DNA from 4 places in the Rothia uropygioeca genome. Region 1 is predicted to be linked to each of the others. Evidence: riboswitches for the same ligand, from Rfam matches in the RefSeq annotation. Region 1 holds a riboswitch; each other region holds the start of a gene.
What was found. Region 1 has a riboswitch for S-adenosylmethionine ahead of metE (5-methyltetrahydropteroyltriglutamate--homocysteine S-methyltransferase). Riboswitches for the same ligand answer to the same signal wherever they lie in the genome.

Region 1 (2,197 bases):
CCTGAAGCACCACGATGGCCACAGAGATGACGGCGCCGAAAATCAAGCCGCCCCAGACGAGACCGGACTGGCCTTGGTCCTGAAGCTGCTTGTATTCGGCGCTGCCCATGAGAACGAATGGGGAAATGATCAAACCGATGATGGTTATGGCAGCAGAGATGTACACCAAGAGCGCCCCCGTCTTGACGGGCTTGGGGGCGACAAGTGCCCCGCTCTGGTTTTGAACGGGTCCGTTTCCCTGTCCGTAACCCGTGTCTCCACCCTGGTACCGCGGCTGGCCGCCCTCGGGGGAGCCGCCGTACTGAGGAGGCTGGTTGCCTGCCGGGGAGTCGTGGTTCTCGGTCATTATTTCCTCTCGCGGGTGTTTGATCTGACGTCACTATCCAAACATGAATTTGTCGTTCACCACAATAGGGTGACTCAAGTTCGGGATAATACCGAAGGCATTGGGCTTTAACAATTCGTATCCGACAAAACCAAAAACGGTCGAGAGATTACTGCATTTTTCTTCTAGGTATCTTGCATGCTCCAACCGCGGAGAAAATCCCACTCGGTATATCGGGCCACGTCGTCCTGATGACGCCCCGACGGGAGGGGGCTTCCGCGCTATGTGCGACCTCTACCCCGGCCACATCGGTCCGCTTCTTGGAACAGGACACCAATGGTCTTGGCGCAATAGTGAATCCTTGTATCAAATATTGTGCAATAGCTTGTTGTCGCGAACGACCGTTCTCGAATACCTGGAGAAGTATCCGGTCCGGCAGGGGAAATCGAAAAGAACACAAGCGATACGAACTGTCGACAAGACCGTGAACGATCAAAGTTTCACGGCCGGGAACAGTCATTCGTGAACGCTCGTTCCGTCTGACAACGTTCCGACTCCGGCTTCTCCCGCCCATACCGGATGGCGGGGTCGGCCGCTTTCATGAACTTCGATGTCACGATTCATTGCGGCCACGTCATATGACGTCGACGTTGCGTCAAGCGTGTGGGTGCGCTCAATGCGCGAAATGCGGCGTCAAACTCTCTCATCTCTTGCGGGCCTGCGCTGAGGCGGATTGAATACTTGCGTATCTATCCAGAGCGGCCGAGAGACCTGGCTCGTCGACGCCGCAGCAACCTCCTCACGGAAACCCGAACATCTCGGTCCCGAGGAAAGGTGCTCCCGCCAGGACCGATGGAGTGTATCGGCCGTCTCCGGACGTCGTCGGCGCAACTCCGGCACGGTCCCACTGGACCGGGTCGGTTGCGTCGGCGGACGAGGAGGCTCCGCTCTCCGTCGGGTGTACCGAAAGGAGACCCGGCGTGAACCCTGATGACAGGCCAGCGTTGTCCTTCGAGCTCTATCCGCCTCGCAGCAGGATGAGCCGACAGGCATTGGAAACCACTATCGCCGAGATCGAACCCACTCGCCCTGATTACGTTTCCGTGACCGCCGCCGTGGATGGCGAGAGGAGGCGCCAAAGCCTGGACTTGCTACGACACCTCGTCGAGGAAACGGAGCTGAAACCATTGGCCCACATCGTCTCGACCGGACAGATAGCTTCCGAGCTCGAAGAACTGGTCGATGAGATCATCCGGCTTGGCGTGCGCGGCCTCCTGGCTCTGAGGGGCGATCGACCTGAGAACTACGCCCTCAAGCAGGGCGAACTTCCCTTCGCTCGACACCTGGTGGAACTGATCCGTGGCGTCGAGTCGAGGGGATCGGCCAAATTGTGTGCCGGACGTCTGGCCGTGGGCGTGGCGGCCTATCCGGTCCGTCACCCAGAATCCTCGAGCATCCACCACGACACCGAGGTCCTGCTGGCCAAGCAACGGGCGGGAGCGGATTTCGCCATCACTCAGGTCTATCCGGACCCTTCCGATTACGCTCGTCTCGCCGAGCGGGCCCGCGCCAATGCCGTCGAATTGCCTCTGATCCCCGGAATTCTGCCCGTGACAAGCCTGCGGAGGTATCTGCGGGTGTGCGGACTCGCAGGGATCGAGCCGAATGCAGGTCTCGCACACAGGCTCGAAACCGCCGAGACGTTCGCAGAACGCCTGGCCGTCGGAGTGGACTCGGCGGAGGACTTCGCTCGCCAGGCCCTTGCCGCAGGGGCCCCAGGACTGCACATCTATACCTTCAACGAACACCAGGCGGCGCTCGAACTCGTGGATCGACTCGGTCTGCGCGGCAATACTGCCCCTTCGAATCAAC
Region 2 (2,197 bases), on a different contig from region 1:
AAGCCGGAGAACCCATTCGGAAAGAACCCGCCCTGCTCCCAGAGATTGGTCACGGACGGCTCGACTTCCTGGTGGAGCTGGATGCCGAAGACAATCAGCGCGAGCCCACCCACGATCATCGCAACGATGGCGCCCACCTTGATCAGCGTCAGCCAGAACTCGACTTCCCCATAAACCTTCACCTTGGTCAGGTTGATGGCCATGATGATCGCGACGACCGAGACGATCCAGATCCAGCTGGGCGTGTCCGGGAACCAGAACCGCATGTACAAGGAGAACGCCGTGACATCCGCGACCGCAACCAGGGCCATTTCGAATGCGAAGCTCCACCCGGTGACGAATCCGGCCCACCGGCCAAGGTATTCAGTCGCGTATTCCGAAAAGGAACCCGGAACGGGGTGGACCATGGCCATCTCTCCCATGGCACGCATGACCATAAATACCGCGGCGCCACCGACGATGTAAGCCAACAGGACCGACGGGCCCGCGAACTGTATCGCGTCCGCGGAGCCGAGAAACAGCCCGGTTCCTATAGCCGAACCCAACGCAATGAACCGGATATGTCGCAGAGTCAGCCCGCGTTTGAGCGCAGATTCCCCGCCGAGCACGACGTCGTCCGCGCGCGAAGTTTCGGTAACTTGATCTGAGGGGTCCTGTTCCTGATTCAAGGCAGTCCTTCGAGAGCTCGACGATGCATGCGCCCCGTCCTGGCGGAGCGGGCCATGAGCCAGATTACGCAATGGCCCACTCCGCGTCATAAATGTCACGGCGTTTCATGTAAGCGTAGTTTCCGTCTCCTACTTGACGTGTCGGTCGGCCGTAGGAAAACCTGGATATGGGTCAAGAGAGCCAGTGACAAGCCCCAGCTTGCTGGCCGGCAACCCTCCAACCGCGGTGGGGTGCCCTGGGTGAGGACCTGGTGATCGCGAACAACGCGATCACAAGCGCGGGCGCGGTGTGCCCGGTCGTCACGAAGAGTGAGACTCGTATTCCCCGGTGAACCAGAGGGTTCCGGGTCGACCCGGGTGCTCGCTTTTGCGAGACGATCGGTCGCTCCATGCCCTTGATTCAACAGGAGCAGAATATGACCACGGCCTCTCACAGCCTTCCGACTCCTTCCAGCCCGCAGGGATGGAAGTTCGAGACACAACAGATTCACGCGGGCCAAGAGCCCGATTCTGCAACCGGTGCACGGGCTCTTCCGATCTATCAGACCACATCGTTTGTGTTCGACAACGCCGAACAGGCCGCAAACCGCTTCGGGCTCAAAGAACTCGGTCCCATCTATTCACGCCTGACGAATCCGACCCAGGAGGTCGTCGAGAATCGCATTGCTGCCCTCGAAGGAGGCGTCGGAGCGCTCCTCGTGGCTTCAGGGCAAGCGGCCATCACGATCGCGATCCTCAATACGGCGCAGGCCGGTGACCACATCGTCGCCAGCCCGAGCCTCTATGGCGGCACGTACAATCTCCTCAAGCACACCTTGGGTGCATACGGTATCGAAACGACCTTCGTGGAAGATTTCGACGATCCCGAGGCCTGGCGCGCGGCGGTCAAACCGAATACCAAAGCCTTCTACGGGGAAACCGTTCCGAATCCTCGCAGTGACGTCTTCGACATCGAAACTCTCGCGAACCTTGCCCACGAGGTCGGGGTACCGCTGATCGTGGACAACACGGTTCCCACCCCATACCTGGTGCGCCCCTTCGAGTGGGGTGCCGACGTCGTCGTGCACTCCGCAACCAAGTACCTCGGCGGCCACGGCAACAGCATGGGCGGAGTGATCGTGGACTCCGGTCGATTCGACTACTCGAAGTACCCGGAGCGATACCCGCAATTCAATACGCCGGATCCGAGCTATCACGGCTTGGTGTTCGCCGAGGACTTGGGGCCAAACGGGGTCTTCGGAGTCAATCTCTCCTACATCCTGCGTGCTCGTGTCACGCTTCTGCGCGACCTCGGTTCGTCGATCTCACCGACCAACGCCTTCAATATTTCCGTCGGCCTGGAGACCCTGTCCCTCCGCGTGGAACGCCATGTCGACAACGCGCTAAAGGTCTCTCGGTGGCTCGAAGCGCGTCCCGAAGTCACCCGAGTGCACTATGCGGGGCTCGAATCGTCGCAATGGTACGAGCGAGGGAAGAAATACGCTCCGAACGGGGTGGGCGCGATCGTCGGATTCGAACTCGAAGGCGGC
Region 3 (2,197 bases), on a different contig from region 1:
TGTCGAAGAATTCCTCCACCTGCGATGTGTTGCCCGCGATGTCGAAGGACAAGACCGCTCCGGTGCCGCGCGGAAAGTCTCGTTCGGCGATGGCCGCATCCGGCGACCCAGGAAGGCTCGGATGCCGGACACGGCACACGCGAGGATGAGTCGCCAGTCGACGCGCGATCTCCTCGGCCACACGGCAATGGCGCTCAACCCGGATGTCGAGGGTCTCGATGCCTTCAAGGGCTTGTTGCGCATTCCACGGAGCCAGGCTCGGGCCCAAGTCGTTGAGCAATTGTGCGCGAACGAGGTGGAGGAACGCTCCGTGATCGCCGTGCCCCTCGACCAGGGATCTGTTCCCGAATCTCCTCCGCGGAGCCGTAAGCTGCGGCCATCGGATGGCGTCCTCGCTCGGGGTCAGCCGGCCGGTGTCGACGATGATTCCCGCAAGCGCCGTTCCATTTCCGGTCAGGTATTTCGTGACGGAATGGACTACGACGTCGGCACCCAATTTCCCGGGCTGCAGGAGATATGGCGTCGCGAGAGTGTTGTCGACGATCAGGGCGGCGCCCGCGGTATGCGCAATGTCCGCGAGCGCGGGGATATCGGGAAGGTCAGCATGCGGGTTTCCGATGGACTCCACGACGAACGCGCGAGTGCGCGCCGTGACGGCATTTTCCCATTCCTCGGGTCGATGCGGGTTGACCCACGTGACCTCGATGCCCGCCTCGGCGAGAGTGTCGTTGAGCAAATCGGCAGTGCCACCGTAAATTCGGTTGGATGCCACCACATGGCCGGCGGGGATCTCCGGGTGGGGCTCGCCGTCCTCGCTCTGACCTGATCGACCGGCCAGGGCAAGAAGGGTGAGCGTTGTTGCCGCTTGGCCGGAAGCGGTGGCGACGGCACCGACGCCCCCTTCGAGTTCCGCGAGCCGACGCTCGAGCAAACCCACCGTAGGACTGCCGGTGCGTGAGTACGTGAATCCGGGTTCTCTCTGGCCGAAGCATTCACGTGCGTCGCGCAACGTCTCGAATTCGTAAGAGGCCGTCAGGTACAAAGGCGGATGCACAGGTCGGGCAGCCGGCGGATTGGCCGTACCCCCGTGCACTTGCACCGTACCGATTCCGGGTGCCGGGTTGTTATCAGCTGACATCGTGATCCCCTCGAAGGCGGGGCGCCGAGTTCGCCTCGTAACGCCGTGCTTGCCGGGGAGCGGTATGCTCCCGACCGGATCTTCATCTGGGGCACCCCATCACAGCGGAAAGGGTTGCCGACCGGCCAGCCAGAGCTTCACAACCGGTACTCGTGATCCTGATTCAGAAACCTACAGCCTTCCCACCAACCTCGAAAGGACATGACGCACGGTTCAGACAGATCGTCATATGAAGGTAATCCACCTGCCGGGAAACGTCATATGACCTGGCGAGACTCCCGTATGATCAGTGCGGACTCCGTGGAATCCGTTCGCGTGCGGACCGAGTTCAGGTCTAGGCGCTCAGCGCGGGGCCGAACACATCGGTAGCGTAACGAGATCCCGGAACGGCCTTGATCAGGGTCCGCGTCGCCTCCTCGCGCGGATTCTCGAAGACCTGCGCCGCGGGGCCCGACTCGATCACCCGGCCATGAGCCATAACCAGCACGTCGTCGGAGATCTGTCGGATCACCGCCAGATCGTGACTGATGAACACGTAGGAGAGCCCCAGACGATCCTGGAGATCGGCAAGTAGGTCAAGAATCTGGGCTTGAACCGAAACGTCCAGTGCCGAGACCGGTTCGTCCAGAATCACCAGTTCGGGGTCAACAGCGAGTGCCCGAGCTATGGAAACACGTTGGCGTTGCCCTCCGGACAGTTCTACCGGCCGACGACTGGCCAATTCCCGAGGCAGGGCCACGAGATCGAGGAGCTCGTTGATTCGTCGTTCGCGCTGTGCACGTGTGCCGATACGGAATCCCCGCAGGGGCTCCCCGATCGACGCGGCCACGGAATACCGGGGGTCGAGCGATGCGCTGGGGTCCTGGTGAACGAACCGGGCGCGCGTCGAGAGCTCTCGGATGTTGCGCTTCGTGCCATCGAACGGCCGACCGAATATCTCCAACCGGCCGGCGTCATACGATTCCAGACCGAGCAGGATCCGGGCCGTCGTCGATTTTCCGGATCCCGATTCCCCGACGATCCCGAGTGTTCGCCCCGGTTCGAGCTCCAGGTCGAGAT
Region 4 (2,197 bases), 100 kb from region 1:
AATCGGATTTGTTCTTCAGGTATTCCCCGCAGGGCATAGTTCGCGGCCTCAATGGCGAGCTGATTGAACCGGAGATACTCCTCGATCGTCGGTTCCGGAACCAACTGGTCCCATGCTTCGGCGATCGAGGGATCGTCGAGCTGGACGATGAATCCCGCGTCCGTGATGGCCTTGTATTCCTCATGGAGAACATCCGCCCAGGCGTAGATGAACTCTTCGTCGGTCGCGTAGTGATGATTTCCGATGCGTGAGGCCGAGCCGGGGGAGAGCGAGGCGATGAACGCCTCGGATGCGCCCTGTTGAGTCACGGCATTTCGCAGGTTGTTGATGTCCGCGGCGACGGCGTCCTGGCCTTTGTAGGTCAGCGGCCCGGTCGCGATCGGGAACTCGGCATCAGGGTCGTTGCCCAGGTCCAATGACTCATAGAAGTCTGCGAACCGGTTCCAATCCCGGCGGACGGCAAAGCTGTTGTAGCGTCCGTTTCCCGGGGTCTTGAGGATTTCCCGGAACGAGGTGTCACCGACAGTTTCGAGGCCACCGGTCCGGGCGAAGGAGTAGTGCCACCACGCGCCGTAGTCCACGTCACTGGCCATCGCGTGACCGTATTCGCCGTCGTTGACGACGTCGATTCCCCACTCGACTTGTTTCCCCACGATCTCGTGGACCGAATCGGTCAGTACGCGTTGGAAATCGGGTTCGGAAATCTCACCCTTGCCGCGTTGTACGTTGGCTTGGATGAGCTCGTCCGTGCGGGGCAGCGAACCCACGTGGGTCGTGCGGATGCGGTCGGAACTGTTCAGCATGTTTCCTCCATCGGTCTTGGCGTTAGCACCGACGAGGGTCGGGCCTCGTGGGTTGCTGCGGCGTCGTCGAGCCAAGTCTCTCGGCCGCTCGGGATGGTCCTATTCCTTGGCCCACTTTTCCCGGGATGAGCCCGGGATTCCAACGCAGACGAGCCAGTCACGGCTTGTGACACGGTATTTCGTGTGTGGTGCCTGTTACGTGATTGTGACACTTGGGGTTATCGTGTCGAATGCGTCTTTTGCCGATGCAGATCACTACAGCCTGTAGTCGTGACCACAACAGGGTGGTCGTGACTGGCGAGTGACCAGTTGATGCAACACCGACGCCGCGCGCTTTTCCTCTGGCTTGCCCGCCTCGCACAGGCGAACCGTCGGCCCCGCGGTGTCACGAAATCTAGAGGAACCTATGACTCAAACGCCTCAACAGCAGGCAACGAAATATCCGGAAGAAATGGCCTATGAGCAGGAACAGGCCGGACTTCAACAAGGCTTGGGGCCTCGACAGCTCCAAATGATCGCCATCGGAGGAGCGATCGGCACCGGTCTGTTCCTCGGTGCCGGAGGACGCTTGGCCAGCGCCGGCCCGTCCTTGTTCTTGGACTACGCGCTCTGTGGACTCATCGCGTACCTGATCCTGCGTCAGCTGGGCGAGTTGGTGGTTCACCGGCCTTCGTCAGGCTCTTTCGTTTCTTATACGCGCGAGTTCTACGGTGAGAAGGCCGCCTACGTCTCCGGGTGGATGTACTGGCTCAATTGGGCAACCACGGCCATCGTGGACTCCACGGCCATTGCGATTTACGTGCACTGGTTCGGTCAGTACAGCTCGTTCATCGACGCAATACCCCAGTGGTTCGTCGCGCTCTTTGTGATCGTGGTCGTGGTGATCATGAACCTGATCTCGGTCAAAGTCTTCGGCGAGATGGAATTCTGGTTCTCGTTGATCAAGGTCGTCGCCCTTGTCATCTTCCTGGTTTTGGCGATTGTTTTCGTCATTTTCGGCACACCGACAGGCAGCCCCCGTGGACTCGGGCTGATCTCGGAGAACGGCGGGCTCTTCCCCAATGGGTTCCTCCCGGCGATGGTCATCATGCAGGGCGTCGTTTTCGCATATGCATCGATCGAGTTGGTCGGCACCACCTCCGGAGAGACCCGCAACGCCGCCAAGGTGATCCCGAAAGCCATCAACACGGTGATTCTTCGTATCGCGATCTTCTACGTCGGTGCGATTTTCTTGTTGTGCCTGCTTTTGCCCTACACGGCGTTCAGCGAAGACGAATCCCCCTTTGTCACGTTCTTCTCATCGATCAACGTGGGGGCCGCGGGACCGATTATGGAGTTGGTGGTGATCACCGCGGCGCTGTCATCGCTCAACGCCGGGTTGTACTCCACGGGGC

Region 2: another riboswitch for S-adenosylmethionine. It lies ahead of EWR20_RS10660 (bifunctional o-acetylhomoserine/o-acetylserine sulfhydrylase); the one in region 1 lies ahead of metE (5-methyltetrahydropteroyltriglutamate--homocysteine S-methyltransferase).
Region 3: another riboswitch for S-adenosylmethionine. It lies ahead of EWR20_RS00900 (O-acetylhomoserine aminocarboxypropyltransferase/cysteine synthase family protein); the one in region 1 lies ahead of metE (5-methyltetrahydropteroyltriglutamate--homocysteine S-methyltransferase).
Region 4: another riboswitch for S-adenosylmethionine. It lies ahead of EWR20_RS09235 (cobalamin-independent methionine synthase II family protein); the one in region 1 lies ahead of metE (5-methyltetrahydropteroyltriglutamate--homocysteine S-methyltransferase).

The regions. Positions count from the first base shown of each region.
Region 1 is NZ_NOIR01000003.1:356,524-358,720, forward strand. Features, by position in the region: gene EWR20_RS09685 (hypothetical protein) at 1-346, opposite strand, end outside; SAM riboswitch class I at 1,072-1,184, shown strand; gene metE (5-methyltetrahydropteroyltriglutamate--homocysteine S-methyltransferase) at 1,306-2,197, shown strand, end outside.
Region 2 is NZ_NOIR01000004.1:132,531-134,727, reverse strand. Features, by position in the region: gene EWR20_RS10665 (amino acid permease) at 1-608, opposite strand, end outside; SAM riboswitch class IV at 839-953, shown strand; gene EWR20_RS10660 (bifunctional o-acetylhomoserine/o-acetylserine sulfhydrylase) at 1,085-2,197, shown strand, end outside.
Region 3 is NZ_NOIR01000001.1:202,046-204,242, reverse strand. Features, by position in the region: gene EWR20_RS00900 (O-acetylhomoserine aminocarboxypropyltransferase/cysteine synthase family protein) at 1-1,138, opposite strand, end outside; SAM riboswitch class IV at 1,179-1,296, opposite strand; gene EWR20_RS00895 (dipeptide ABC transporter ATP-binding protein) at 1,473-2,197, opposite strand, start outside.
Region 4 is NZ_NOIR01000003.1:254,137-256,333, forward strand. Features, by position in the region: gene EWR20_RS09235 (cobalamin-independent methionine synthase II family protein) at 1-803, opposite strand, end outside; SAM riboswitch class I at 808-903, opposite strand; gene EWR20_RS09240 (amino acid permease) at 1,210-2,197, shown strand, end outside.